DNA from 2 places in the Streptomyces sp. NPDC088400 genome. Region 1 is predicted to be linked to the other one. Evidence: riboswitches for the same ligand, from Rfam matches in the RefSeq annotation. Region 1 holds a riboswitch; the other holds the start of a gene.
What was found. A riboswitch is a leader RNA that binds a small molecule or an ion and turns the genes downstream of it on or off. The one in region 1 is predicted to bind cobalamin.
Positions count from the first base shown of each region.

Region 2: linked by a shared signal. The riboswitch ahead of ACIQD6_RS04120 (ABC transporter substrate-binding protein) and the one ahead of ACIQD6_RS25210 (cobalamin biosynthesis protein) in region 1 are both predicted to bind cobalamin.

Region 1 covers NZ_JBIVMZ010000010.1:238,976-246,343, forward strand. The annotation lists gene ACIQD6_RS25190 (cobyrinate a,c-diamide synthase) at 1-832, opposite strand, end outside; gene cobO (cob(I)yrinic acid a,c-diamide adenosyltransferase) at 826-1,425, opposite strand; gene ACIQD6_RS25200 (putative cobaltochelatase) at 1,425-3,533, opposite strand; gene ACIQD6_RS25205 (cobyric acid synthase) at 3,709-5,253, opposite strand; gene ACIQD6_RS25210 (cobalamin biosynthesis protein) at 5,250-6,332, opposite strand; cobalamin riboswitch at 6,367-6,512, opposite strand; gene ACIQD6_RS25215 (hypothetical protein) at 6,700-6,951, opposite strand; gene ACIQD6_RS25220 (anion permease) at 6,964-7,368, opposite strand, start outside.
Region 2 covers NZ_JBIVMZ010000001.1:904,505-911,872, forward strand. The annotation lists gene ACIQD6_RS04095 (sensor histidine kinase) at 1-72, shown strand, start outside; gene ACIQD6_RS04100 (hypothetical protein) at 65-1,432, shown strand; gene ACIQD6_RS04105 (MBL fold metallo-hydrolase) at 1,452-2,369, opposite strand; gene ACIQD6_RS04110 (LysR substrate-binding domain-containing protein) at 2,452-3,303, shown strand; gene ACIQD6_RS04115 (DNA-binding response regulator) at 3,381-4,037, opposite strand; cobalamin riboswitch at 4,136-4,322, shown strand; gene ACIQD6_RS04120 (ABC transporter substrate-binding protein) at 4,388-5,512, shown strand; gene ACIQD6_RS04125 (FecCD family ABC transporter permease) at 5,659-6,705, shown strand; gene ACIQD6_RS04130 (ABC transporter ATP-binding protein) at 6,702-7,368, shown strand, end outside.

The DNA of each region.
Region 1 (7,368 bases):
ACCCGCCGGCGACGGCCACCACCGGCCGCTCACCACCGTTCGGTACGACGGGTACGGGTTCGATCTCCGGCTCCCAGGCCGTCGCGTCCAGTCCGGGCGCACTGCGCGCCAGCGCCAGCAGCGCCTCCAGATCGCAGCCCGCCCGTACCCGTTCCGCCAGCTCGCGCATCGCTTCGAGGGCGGCCGTGTGCCGCTCGGCGACCGGCACCAGCCCCAGGTGGCGCGAAGGGGCGCTGACCTGATCCGTACGCCGAAGCACCCCCAGCACCGGCACACCCGACCCGTCCAGCGCGTCCCGAAGCAACCGCTCGTGCCGGTCGGTGGCGACCTTGTTGAGGATCACCCCGCCGATCCGTACCTCCGGATCCCAGGACGCGAAGCCGTGCACCAGCGCCGCCACCGAACGGGACTGCGACGAGGCGTCCACCACCAGCACCACCGGTGCCCGCAGCAGCTTCGACACCTGTGCGGTGGAGGCCAGTTCACCCTGGTCCGAGGCACCGTCGTACAGGCCCATCACGCCCTCGACGATCGCCAGGTCGCAGCCCGCCGCGCCATGCGCGAACAGAGGCCCGACCAGACCGGGACCGCACATGTACGCGTCGAGATTCCGGCCGGGGCGCACCCATGTGCCCCGGCCGCTCCCGGCGGCGGCTGCCCCGGACGAAACCGCCAGCGCGTGATACCCCGGGTCGATGTAGTCGGGCCCCACCTTGTGCGGAGACACGGCCAGACCGCGCTCCGAGAAGGCCGCCATCAGACCCGTCGCGACGGTGGTCTTGCCGCTGCCCGACGAGGGCGCGGCGATGACCAGGCGCGGGACGTTCACCACTCGATGCCCCTCTGGCCCTTCTGGCCCGCGTCCATCGGGTGCTTGACCTTCGTCATCTCCGTGACGAGATCCGCGAAGTCCGTCAGCTTCTCGGGTGCGTTGCGCCCGGTGATCACCACATGCTGGCTGCCGGGGCGCGTCCGCAGCACCTCGATCACCTCGTCGGTGTCCACCCAGCCCCAGTGCAGCGGGTAGGCGAACTCGTCCAGGACGTACAGCCGGTGCGTCTCGGCCGCCAGGTCCCGCTTGACCTGCTCCCAGCCCTCACGCGCCGCCTCCTCGTTGGACAGCTGGCTGTCGCGCTGCACCCACGACCAGCCCTCGCCCATCTTGTGCCAGGCGACGGAACCGCCCTCGCCGCTCGCCCCCAGCACCTTCAGCGCCCGCTCCTCGCCGACCTTCCACTTCGCCGACTTCACGAACTGGAACACGCCGACCGGCCACCCCTGCGTCCACGCGCGCAGCGCGAGCCCGAACGCCGCCGTCGACTTGCCCTTGCCCGTACCCGTATGGACGAGAACGAGCGGACGGTTACGGCGCTGGCGGGTGGTGAGACCGTCGTCCGGTACGGATTCCGGCTGTCCCTGTGGCATTAAGCGGCCCTCCTGGGGTGCGAGTTGCTGACCTGCTGTACGTCCCTGACCAGACCGGCGATGCTGTCGGCGCGCAGTTCGTCGAGCGTGATCGCGGTGCCTTCCAGATCGGTGGCGAGGGAACCGGCCAGGCCGAGCCGTACCGGCCCCGACTCGCAGTCCACGACCACCGAGGCCGTCCCGTCCGCCGCGTGCAGCCGCGCCGCCCGTGAGGCGAGCGCCACCGGATCGGGGCCGCCCGTCGCCCGCCCGTCCGTCACCACGACCAGCAGAGGCCGGCGCGCGGGATCGCGCATCCGCTCCACCCGCAGGACGTCATGGGCCTTGAGCAGCCCGGCGGCGAGCGGGGTGCGTCCGCCCGTCGGCAACGATTCGAGCCGGGTCGCCGCCGCGTCCACCGACGAGGTCGGCGGCAGTGCGACCTCCGCCTCCTGCCGCCGGAAGGTGACCAGGCCGACCTTGTCGCGCCGCTGGTACGCGTCCAGCAGCAGCGAGAGCACCGCGCCCTTCACGGCGCTCATCCGCCGCCGGGCCGCCATCGACCCGGACGCGTCGACCACGAACAGCACGAGGTTCCCCTCGCGCCCCTCCCGGGTCGCCTGCCGCAGATCGTCCTTACGGATCATGAGCCCCGGGCCGCTGCGCCCACGTGCCCGCTGGTGGGGAGCCGCCGCTTGCACCGTCGCCGCGAGATGCAGCTTGGTGAGGGAGCCTCTGGGCTGCCGGGATCCCGTCGTCCTGCCGTGGTCGGTACGGGCCCGGGAGCGGCGCCCGGCCGCGCCCTCGCCCAGCCCCGGCACGCTCAGCGTCTTCGTACGGAACGGCTCGGAGGCCCGTACGGCGGACTGCTCACCGGCGCCGGGGCGCTGAGGCTGCTCGCCCTCGGGCCGCGGTTCCGGCTCCGCTTCCGAGGGCGCGTCGTCCCGCCCGGACGAGGGCTCCTGCGGTGTGTCGGAGTCGTTGGAGCTGTCGGATCCGTCGGAGGCGCTGGAGTCGTCGGGCCCGTTCCGCGGCGGCTGACCGCCACCGCCCCCGCCTCCGTCGGGGCCGTCGGGATCGGTGTCGTCGTCCCCGTCGCCCCCGCCGTTCTCGTCCTCGCCGCCGAACTCCTCCAGCGTGTCGTCCAGCTTGTCCTCGTCCAGCCCCGGCGCGTCGAACGGATTACGGCGCCGCCGGTGCGGCAGCGCGAGCAGCGCGGCCTGCCGCACATCCTCGGCGAGCACGTCCGTACGTCCCGCCCACGCGGCCAACGCCGTGGCCGTCCTCGCCATCACGATGTCCGCGCGCATCCCGTCCACCTCGAACGCGGCACAGGTCGCGGCGATCTGCCGCAGCGCGGCGTCCCCGAGCCGCACCTGGGGCAGCAACGCCCGTGCGGCGACGATCCGTTCGCGCAGCGAGGTCTCCTCGTCGGCCCACCGCGCGGCGAAACCCGCCGGATCGTCGTCGTACGCGAGCCGCCGCCGTACGACCTCCACCCGCTGATCGGGCTCCCGGGAGGCCGCGACCTCCACTGTGAGCCCGAAGCGGTCCAGCAACTGCGGCCGCAGCTCGCCCTCTTCGGGGTTCATCGTCCCGACGAGCAGGAAGCGCGCGGCATGCCGTACGGAGACGCCCTCGCGCTCGACGTACGAGGCGCCCATGGCGGCCGCGTCCAGCAGCAGGTCGATCAAGTGGTCGTGCAGCAGGTTGACTTCGTCGACGTACAGCACGCCCCGGTGCGCGCCGGCGAGCAGACCCGGCTCGAAGGCCTTCACGCCCTCCGAGAGCGCACGCTCGATGTCCAACGCCCCGACGAGCCGGTCCTCGGACGCGCCGACGGGCAGTTCGACCATCCGGGCGGGCCGGGATATGCCGGGCGCGGTCTCGTGCGGTCCGTCCGGGCACTGCGGATCGGGCGCGACGGGATCACAGCTGAACCGGCAGCCCGCGACGACCGCCAGCTCGGGCAGCAGCGCCGAGAGAGCCCGTACGGCCGTGGACTTCGCCGTGCCCTTCTCGCCCCGCACAAGGACGCCGCCGACCGCCGGACTGACCGCGTTGAGCAGCAGACCGAGGCGCAGATCGTCCATCCCCACCACGGCGGTGAACGGATAAGGGGTGCTCATATGCTGATCGCTCCTTCGAGTGGCTCTCGTACGGCGGCACGTGGCTCTCGTACGGCGGCACGTGGCTCTCGTACGGCGGCGCGGGTACAGAAGCCGGTGGTTGTGCGAGTGAGGCTGGTGGGGCGGCCGGTGTTCGTGCGTGCGCTGCGACCGGTGGTCCTGGCACTCCCTCTGGTCATGGCGCTCCCGGCGGAATGAAGGGCATCCCGGCCGGCGCCCCCTCCTCGATCAGCCGCAACAGCGCGTCCGTGTCCGCGTGCTCCTCGACGAGGTCGCCGAGGAGGTCGAGCTGTTCCTCCCGCAGAGCGCCGAAGCTGGTGTCGGGCGCCGGTACGAAACGCCGGCCGCCCGCCCGCGCCACCTCCGTCAGGAACCGCCGCCGGAACGCGTCGCTCTCCAGCGCCCCGTGCCAGTGCGTGCCCTGGACGGCTCCGACCCGGCAGCCGTCCAGCGCCCGACCGCGCCCGTCGGAGACGAACGCCTCGCCGCCCCGCACATCCGCGACGCCATGATGGATCTCGTACCCCTCGACGGGTGCCCCGAGCGCCACGCCGACCGGCCTGGCCAGGGTCTTCTCCCGTTCGAACCGGATCCGTACGGGCAGCAGCCCGAGCCCGGACACGGCCCCCGCGCGGGACTCCACCTCGTCGTCGATGTGCTCGCCGAGGATCTGGTAGCCGCCGCAGATCCCCAGGACGGGACGCCCCTCGGCGGCCCGCCGGGCGATCGCGTCGGCGAGCCCGCGCTCCCGCAGCCACGCCAGCGCCTTCACCGTGCCGCGCGTGCCCGGCACGATCACCAGATCCGCGTCGGCCAGCTCCTCGGCCCGGTCCACGAACCGCACCACGACCCCGGGCTCCGCCGCCAGCGCGTCCACATCGGTGAAGTTCGACATCAGCGGTACGGCGCAGACCGCGATCCGCAGCACGTCCTCGCCGTACGGGGGAGCCACCAGGGACTCGCGTACGGCGCCGCGCATCGAGACCCGCAGCCCGTCCTCCTCGTCGATGCCCAGCCCGTGCCGCCACGGCAGCACGCCCAGCGTGGACCGGCCCGTCAGCCCGCGGAGCATCTCCAGGCCCGGCTCCAGCAGCGACACATCGCCCCGGAACTTGTTGACGAGATAGCCCGCGATCAGATCCTGGTCCTCGGGGCTCAGCAGCGCGGTCGTCCCGAAGAACGAGGCGAAGACCCCGCCGCGGTCGATGTCCCCGACCACGACCACCGGCAGCCGCGCGGCCCGCGCGATGCCCATGTTCACGATGTCGGTACGGCGCAGATTGATCTCGGCCGGACTGCCCGCCCCCTCACAGATCACCGCGTCATACGTGCCCCGTAGCTCCTCCAGGCATTCCAGGACAGGCCCGAGCAGGGCTTCCTGCCGGCCGCCGTGGTAGCCCTTGGCACTCAACTCGCCCACCGGCCGCCCCATCAGCACCACTTGGCTGCTGCGGTCGCTGCCCGGCTTGAGCAGAACGGGATTCATCAGCGCGGTCGGCTCCACCCGGCACGCCTGGGCCTGCATCGCCTGCGCCCGCCCGATCTCCGCGCCTTCGCGTGTCACGAACGAGTTCAGGGACATGTTCTGCCCCTTGAAGGGCGCCACCTTCACGCCCCGGCGCACGAGCCAGCGGCAGATCCCCGCCGTGACCACGCTCTTGCCCGCGTCGGAGGTGGTCCCGGCTATCAGCAGCCCGCCGCCGCGCCTGCCCCGGCTCATCCCCGCACCTTTCCGGCCGATGTTCCGGCCGATGTCCTGGCTGAAGTCCTGTGCCGCAGAGCGCCGTACGCGAACCGCCCCGCGAAACGTCCCACGACGCACACCGCGAGCGCGAGGGCGTTCACCCGGCCCGACAGGCGCACGGCCCGCTCGATGTCCGCGACCTCGACGGGCCGCCCCGCCTCGTTCAGTACGGGCCGGTGCTCCACCCGCCCGCCGTACGCGAGCGTCCCCCCGAGCCGTACGCCCAGCGCCCCGGCGAACGACGCTTCCACCGGGCCCGCGTTGGGGCTCGGATGCGTACGGGCGTCCTGCCGCAGCGCACGCAGCGCGCCGCGAGGATCGCCGCCCGCCACGACGGCCAGCGCCGCGGTCAGCCGGGCCCCGGGCCAGCCGGCGACATCGTCCAGCCGGGCCGAGGCCCAGCCGAACCGGAGGTACGTGGGCGACCGGTGCCCCACCATCGCGTCCAGGGTGTTCACCGCGCGGAACCCCACCAGACCCGGTACTCCCGCGACCGCTCCCCACACCAGCGCGCCCACGACCGCGTCGGAGGTGTTCTCGGCGACGGACTCCACGACGGCCCGCGCGATCTGGGGTCCGTCGAGTGCCTGCGGGTCGCGCCCGCACAGATGAGGCAGTCGTTCCCTGGCCGCGTCGATGTCCCCGGCGGCGAGTGCCCCGCCGATGGCGCGGGCCTCCCGGCCCAGCGTGGTGCCGCCGACGACGGCCCAGGTGGCGGCGGCGGTCAGTGCCATGGATGTGACGGAAGAGGCCGACGTGAAGGAAGGGACAGAGCCGATGGAGCCGGTACGACGGCTCCGTACCCCCTGTATCCCCCGTACTCCTCGGGCCGCGAGCGCCGCGATTCCGGCGGCGCCACCGGCGCACACGGCGGTGTGCAGCGCGCCCCACCCGCGGTGGTCGCGCCACAGTGTCCGCTCAACAGCCCCCGCGGCCCTGCCGAACGCGGCGACCGGATGCCCCCGGCGCGGATCGCCGAACAGCCGGTCGCCCAGGAGGCCGAGGGTGGCGCCGTAAGCGAAGACCCGATCGGCGGCCGAACCGCAGCCAGGCATGGCGAATGGTGTCCTCACTCAGGGTCCGCGCCCTGGCTCGACGTGACGCGGCGGCAAGAGTTCCTGGCTCCTGGAGACGTGGCTCGCAGTGACAGTGGCGGGACCGCGCCGGATTCGCACCGGCTTCCTCTTTCATGCCGCCGTGTATGGCCTCGGCAGTCCACCACGGTGCGCGAACACCCGTCAACTCCTCCCTGACCTGCGACGGGACAGTGTGCCGAGCCCCACATGACGCGCGACACCACCCGTTCTCCGCGCTCCGGCGAGGGCTCTTCGAAAAAGCCGGTCCCGGCGCACCCGAAGTGCGCCGGGACCGGCTGGTGTTGTCTCAGGGGACTGGTGTTGTCTCAGGGGGAGGTGGCGGAGGTCAGGCCACGATCATGTAGATGCCGTACGCCACGGCCGCCGCGCACAGCGCGAAGCAGGCGTACGCGCCCGCGCGCGCCAGAGCCACGGAGCCGCCCGCGCGTACGGAGTCGCCCGCGCCCTGCGCAGCCGTTCCCACGGTCTCCTGCTTGGCGAGGCCCACGATGCCCAGGGTGAACAGGCCCACGAGGCCGACCGTGGCCAGCAGGCTGACGCCGAAGACGGAACCGAGGGCCGCCCAGTCGATGTTCATGCGGTTCTTCCCTTACACCGAGGCGGTTCGCGCCGGCTCGCCGGCGGGGCCCGCGGGGGCCTGGATGGTGGTGGAGAGGTCCTGGGCGGCTGTGCCGGCCGTGACGGGCGGCGGGGAGACGGCCGCGACAGCGGTGGTCACGACATCGGCCGGCTCGGGGATCCCGGAGTCCGGTCCCGTTCCGTCCGTCCCGGTCTCGCCCGGCGTGACGTTCGTGTGGTCGACCGGACGGCGGCGCGACGCGAGCCAGATGGCGGCGGAGAACGCGACGAGCAGTACGGCGACGACCGCGATGCCCCAGGTGCCCTGGCCGGTCAGGAACTCCGCGCCGGCGGCGACCAGGCCGGCGGCGGGCAGCGTCAGGCACCAGGCGACGAACATCCGGGTGGCGGTGGACCACCGGACCACCCCGCCCTT
Region 2 (7,368 bases), on a different contig from region 1:
GGCGGCAGAGCCACGATCGACTCCGGGCTCCGGCGGGGCACGGCCGTACGGCTGGAGTGGCCGCATGTCTGACGCGCGGGGGCACGGTGCGTCGAACGACCCGAGGGACGCGACAGACCCGAGGGCCCTGAGGGCCCCGACGGCCCCGACGGACGGGGGAGTGGGCAGGGAAACGGGCAGGAAAACGGGCGGGGAATCGGGTGGGGACAAAGATGCGGGCGGGCGATCCGATCCGACGACCGACCGGATCGCCGACAGCATGCGCGGCGCGCTGCGGCTGGCCGGACTGATCATCCTCTCGGTGATCCACTTCGCACTCGCGCTGCCCGCCCTCCTCGCCAACCTCGGCAATTACCGGCACGCCTGGGTGCAGCTCACCGCGTTCGGACTGCTGACACTCGTCATCGTGGTGGACGCGCTCCTCGGAGCGGCCGGCCGTCGCAGGCCACGGTGGTGGGTGGTGACGGGACTGGTCGCCGCGCTGGCGGTGGCGGTCGTCGCCACGAGCCAGCTGCCGAGCACGTACTTCCTCGCGACCCCGCACTGGACGTTCCTGGAGATCGGCTGGTTCGGGGTCCTGCTGCTGTTCGACGCCGGGCTGAACGCGACGCTGCTCTTCGTCGGCGGCCATGTCGCGGTCACGCTCGTACAGTTGCTGCTCGCCGGGACTCCGTCACGCCAGGTCGCGGCGGGGATGGCCGTCAGCGCCCTGGCCATCTGCGCGTTCCAGATCGCCGCGGCGGTGATGGCGAGGCTGCTGCGGGACTGCGCGGCGACGGCCGGTGCCACGGCGCGCGAGCAGGAGCGGGTACGTACCGAGGCCGCGGTCTCCGCGCAGGTCCACGCCGACCAGCGGTCGCGCTACCGCGATCTGGGCCGCTCGGTGCTACCGCTGCTCACCGGGCTGGCCGACGGGTCGCTCGAACCGGGGGACGAGCGGGTCCGGCGCCGGAGCGCCTTCGAAGCCGCCCGGCTGCGTCGGCTGTTCGCCGAACGGGACCACGCGGCCGACCCGTTGATCCATGAACTCCGGGCCGGTATCGGTGTCGCCGAACGCCACGGCGTCGATGTGCAGCTCGCCGTGCGGGGAGCGTCGGCCCCGGTGCCCCGGCACCTGCGCCGCGCGCTGACCGAGCCCGTACTGGCCGCGCTCGCGACGGCGCGGCACAGCGCACGCGCCACCGTCGTGCGCGGCGGCGGGCTGGTGCGGGTGAGCGTGGTGACCGACGCGCCCGGGACGGACATCCCGGAGCCCGCCGAGCCCGGCATCCGGGTGCGTACGGTCCGGAGCGAGGGACGGCTCCTGGTCGAGGCGTCCTACGCGCTTCACGTGGAGAGCGGTCCCCTGGGCGAGCCGCGCAGAGAACCCCAGGCGCAGACCCGGGCCCGGGCCCGTACCCAGCCTCAGGACCAATCCCGGGCCCAGGCTTAGGAGTTCATGCCGAGAGGGTTCACGCGGCGTGCTCGGTGCACAGGCACCCGACGCCCCGCTCGATCCACTCCTGGCCGGCCCACTCGGGATGCCGCTCGACCAGCACCGCCCGGACCTCGGCGACGATCTCGTCCTCGCCCATCGCGGAGTCGCGCCGCCGCCAGGTCTCGTCTCGCAGCTCACGCAGGTAGTCGCGGACGTCGGTGAGCACCTGCGGGCCGCCCAGGTCGCCGTGGCCGGGAACCACCACCCGGGGCGCTGCGGCGGCCAGCCGGTCCATCACCGTCAGCCAGCGCAGGCCGGAGACGTCCGTGTCGTACGGCGGGAACCACGGGAAGATGGCGAACTGCCCGGTCTCGGCCAGATCCCCGGTGAACAGCACGCCGGCGTCCGGCACGTCGACCACCTGGTCGCCCTTCGTGTGGCCCCGGCCGGTGGGCCGCAGCCGTACGGTCCGGCCGCCGAGGTCCAGGTCGTACGCGTCGTCGTAGACCACATCGGGAGTGGGTATCCGTACGCCCTCCAGGCGCTGGGCGATCGGCCCGCCGAAGCCCCGGAACATCTCCAGGTAGCCCGGCCCCTTCGTCTTCAGGTCCTCCGCCTGTGCGCGGTTGACCAGGTAGGTGGCCCGGCCGGCGAACGCCTGCGCGCCGAAGGCGTGCTCGGGGTGGAAGTGCGTCGTGGTCAGGTACAGGCGACGGCCCTTCGCCACCTCGGAGGCGAAGGCGAGGACCTGCTCGGCGTTGTCGGTGCCGATACCTGTCTCGACGACCAGTACGGCCCGAGTGCCGCCGATGATGCCGATGTTGGGTACCAGATCGATCCGGCGGTTCGGGATCACCAGCAGGCCGGCGGCGATCTCCTCGGCGTCGCCGACCCGCACGGCGGGATCGGTCACCGGTTCGTCCACGATCAGTGCGTCCAGTGCGTCGTTCATACGCCGATTCCACTGCCGGGTCACCGCAGCCGTCCAAGACTCTTCAGGTGGCGTCGATACCGTACGGGTATCGTCGCTGGTCATGGAATTACGCACGCTGCGCTATTTCGTGGCCGTCGCCGAGGAACTCCACTTCGGCCGGGCCGCCGCCCGGCTGCACATGAGCCAGCCACCGCTGAGCCGGGCGATCAAGCAACTGGAGAGCGACGTCGGTGCCGGGCTGCTGCAGCGCTCCGCCGCGGGCGTCACGCTCACTCCCGCCGGGACGGCGCTGCTGGACGAGGCGCGTACGCTGCTCGGCCGGGCCGACCGGGTGCGCGTGCGGGTGGCCGCGGCGGCCGGCGCCGCGAACATCACCGTCGGCATCCTGGGCGACGGTTCCGACCGGGGTGCGACGCGGCTGGCCGCCGCGTACCGCCGGCGGCATCCGGGCGTCGAGGTCCGTGTCCGCGAGACCGACCTGACCGATCCGACCTGCGGGCTGCGCGCGGGACTGGTCGATGTCGCCCTGACCCGCGGGCCGTTCGACGAGACCGGCCTGACGGTGCACGAGTTGCGCGCCGACCCGGTGGGCGCGGTGCTGCGCGCCGACGATCCGCTGGCCGGCCGCGACCGCCTGAAGCTGGCCGATCTGGCCGACCGGAGATGGTTCCGGTTCCCGGACGGCACCGACCCGGTCTGGCAGTCGTACTGGAACGGGGGCGAACCTCGCGAGGGTCCGGTGGTACGTGTCGTCCAGGAGTGCCGGCAGGCCGTGCTCTGGAACGGCACGGTCGGGATGACCCCGCTCACGCACGACTCACCGGAGGAGCTGACCGCGGTTCCACTGAGCGACATGGCGCCGAGCCGCGTGGTGGCGGCGTGGAACGAGGGTGACGCGAACCCGCTGATCCGGTCGTTCGTCCGGATCGCGACGGCCGCGTACCGCGACTGAGCGCCTCGCGGCCGTCGTGGTCGGCGACCGCACGGCTCGGCCTGGGCCGTGCCTCCCCAACTCGCGGGCCGGTACCTCTACAGCTCGTCCAGCGACGTCAGTCCGTCCTGAATGGCCCGCGCGACCAGATTCGCCTTCGTCGTCGCCGGCCGCCCCGCGTTGGCGTACTTGATCCGTACGCGCTCCAGGTAGGTGTTCACCGTACGGACGGAGAGGCCCAGGCTCTCCCCGACCATGGCCTTGGACTCCGACTGGAACCACTCCAGGAGCACCTCCACCTCACGCGGAGTCAGCGCGGGCCGGCCCTTCCTCGCGTCGCTGCCGAAAGCACCGGCCAGCGCCGGTGGTGTGTAGGGACGGCAGTCGGCCGCCGCCAGCGTGGCCGCCATGAGGTGATTCTCCCCCTCGGCCTTCGTCAGGTACGTGAACGCCCCCAGATCCAGGCAGGTCAGCGCGGTCTCCTGACTGTCCTGCATCGTGTAGACGATCACTTGCCGTTCCTGCGCGACCAGTTGCTTCAACTCGGGGTAGGCGGGCACCCCGTGGGAGAGCTGAAGGTCCAGCACCACCACATCCGCGTCCCGGCCGGCCCCGCACATGGCCACGGAGAGGCCGGGCCCCTTGGCCGTCACCGTGATCGGCCGCTGTGACGCGGCGTACCAGGACTCGATCCCGGCGAGGACGACGGGATGGTCGTCGATCAGCGCGACGCTCACTGGTTCGTTTTCCGGCATGCCCCATGGTCCCTCCTGGGCCCTGCCTGACAAATAGCCCCTTCGACCGGTGCTCCGGCGGACCTGGCCGAGGGCGAATCTGGCTGGAAAATCTCCTGTGATAGCTTGCCGAGGCCAGTCGAACCCATGTACGTGGGTCAGGGAATCCGGTGGAAATCCGGAACTGACGCGCAGCGGTAAGGGTGACGGGCGTGGCATCGGCCACTGGACAGCTGAGTTGTCCGGGAAGGCGTCTCGTCCGGGGGATCCCGAGTCCGAAGACCTGCTGGCGGCCTCCGTCCTCGACCTGTGGCGGGGGAGCACCGTACGACCGGGCTCCGCGCATGGGCCCTCGACGCAGAGGAACTTCCGTGCCGATCGCGCGCTCCGCCCGCACCCGCACCCGTGCCACCGTCCGTCACGCCACCCTTTTTCTCGCCGGGGCACTGCTCCTGACGGCCTGCGGCGGCGGGGGCTCCTCCGACGACGCGTCCACGTCCGACGCGTCCACGTCGGGCAGTGACGCCGCCGGATATCCCCGCACCCTCGACAACTGCGGACAGAAGGTACGGGTCGACGTGGCGCCCAGCCGTGCCGTCTCGCTCAACCAGGGCACGACGGAGATCATGCTCTCCCTCGGTCTCGCCGACCGGATGGTGGGCACCGCCACCTGGACCGACCCGCTGATGAAGGGGCTGGAGAAGCCCAACGCCCGCGTGAAGCGGCTGGCGGACAACGCCCCCTCCTTCGAGAAGGTCCTGGACACCGAGCCCGACTTCGTGGCCTCGTCTTTCGAATCGACGCTGGGCAAGGGCGGTGTGGCCACGCGCCCGCAGTTCGAGGATCTGGGCGTACCCACGTACGTCTCCCCGTCCGACTGCACCAAGGACAACAGCGGCGACGGCGACGGAGCCCGTTCGACGCCGCTCAGCATGGACGACGTCTACGGCGAGGTACGCGACCTGGCCAAGGTCTTCGGTGTCGAGGAGCGGGGCGAGAAGGTGGTCGCCGGGCTCAAGAGCCGGATGGCGAAGGCCACGGCCGGGATCGATGCCGCGAAGGGCGGGACGGACGAGAAGGCCGCGGACGGCGAGAAGGCCGGAAAGCCCACCCTCCTCTACTGGTTCGCCAACTCCGAGTCGCCGTACATGGGCGGCTGCTGCGGCGCTCCCGGCATCATCACCAACGCCGTCGGGGCGAAGAACGTCTTCGACGACAACCACGAGGAGTGGCCCCAGATCAACTGGGAGACGGTCGCGGACCGTAACCCGAGCGTTCTGGTGATCGGCGACCTCACCCGTAAGTCGGAGACGGCCGAGACCGCCGAGAAGAAGATCGAGTTCCTGGAGTCCAATCCGGCCACCCAGAACATGGACGCCGTCAAGCACAAGCGCTACGTCCTGCTCAGTGGCCAGGCCATGAACCCGACCATCCGAACGGTCGAGGGCGTCGAGAAGGTCGCGGCGAAGCTGCGCGAGATCGCGCCCGCGAAGTGACGGTCGAACGTACGGAGCGGTCCCGGGAGGCCACGGGGGTTCCGGCGGCCCCCGAGGCACGAGGTGCGGACGGACCTGATCCGGACGTACCTGATCCGGACGTACGCGGCTCAGGCGTACGCGGCTCAGGCGTACGCGGATCAGGCATACGCGGCACGGGTGTACGCGCCTCAGGCATACGCCGGTTGCGGCACGGCCTCCTCTGGGCCGGCGGGATCGCCGCGCTGTTCCTCTCCGTCGCCGTCGCGATCACCATCGGCCCCGCGAACATCCGCGTCGGCGACGTCTGGTCCGTGGTGGCCACCCATATCGGCTGGGGGGATTCCGGCCTCACACCGATCCGGGACGGGATCGTCTGGAACCTACGGCTGCCCCGCACCCTGCTCGCCGCCGTCTGCGGCGCCGGACTCGCCGTGTGCGGGGCGGTGATGCAGTCCCTGCTCCGCAACCCGCTCGCCGACCCCTTCGTCCTGGGCGTCTCCTCAGGGGCCTCGACCGGCGCGGTCGTGGTCGTCGTGCTCGGCGTCGGCGGCGGGGCGCTGTCCATCTCGGGCGGCGCGTTCCTCGGAGCCCTGTGCTCGTTCGCGCTCGTGCTGCTGCTCAGTCATACGCTCGGCGGCACGGTGGACCGGGTGGTGCTCTCCGGAGTCGCCGCCATGCAGCTCTTCTCGGCCATGACCTCCTTCATCGTGATGACGGCGGCGGACGCGGAGACCACGCGCGGGGTGCTGTTCTGGCTGCTCGGATCGCTCAGCGGCGCCGGGTGGACCGACGTGTGGGTCTGCCTCGCGGTGCTCGCGGTGGCGCTGCTGGTGTGTCTCGGGTACGCGCGGACGCTCGACGCGTTCGCGTTCGGCCAGGACGCGGCGGCGACGCTGGGCGTCTCCGTGGCCCGTACCCGTGTGGTGCTGCTGTGCGTGACGGCGCTGCTGACGGCGGCGCTGGTCAGCTCGGCCGGGGCCATCGGCTTCGTCGGCCTCGTACTGCCGCACGCCGCCCGCGCGCTGGCCGGTCCCGGCCACGGCCGGCTGCTGCCGGTCACCGCGCTGACCGGGGCGGTGTTCCTGGTCTGGGTCGACACCCTGGCCCGTACGGTGCTCGACCCGCAGGAGGTGCCGGTGGGTGTGGTGACCTCGTTGATCGGCGTACCGGCGTTCGTCCTGGTCCTGTACCGCGGCCGGAGAATCCAATGAAGCGGACCGCGAACACAGAGACGAGTACAGGTACAGGTACAGGTACGGGTACAGGTACGGGTACAGGTGCGGACACGGACCCGGACACGGATACGGCGACCGCCTCGGGTCTGCGCGCCGACCGCGTCTCCCGTACCGCCGGCGGACGCCTGATCGTGGACGGGGTCAGCCTCGCGCCGCCGCCCGGGTCCATGGTCGGGCTGCTCGGACCGAACGGCTCGGGAAAATCCACCCTGTTGCGCCTGCTCTCCGGCGTCCTCGCCCCCGCCTCCGGCGTCATCACCCTCGACGGCCGCCCGCTCGCCGAACTCGGCCGCAGATCGCTCGCCCGCCGCGTCGCCGTGGTCGAGCAACAGGCCGACACCCAGGTCGAGTTGACCGTACGCGATGTCGTACGGCTCGGTCGCGTCCCACACCGCCGCGCCTGGTCCGCCGCGGCTGCCGGGGACGACGAGGCCATTCGTACGGCTCTGGAACGCACCGGCCTGGCAGACCGGGCAGGACAGTCCTGGCACACGCTCTCGGGCGGCGAGCGCCAGCGGGTCCAGATCGCCCGCGCGCTCGCCCAGGAGCCCCGTGAACTCCTGCTGGACGAACCGACCAACCATCTGGACATCCAGCACCAGCTCGACCTCCTGAACCTGGTCGCCGAACTCCCGGTGA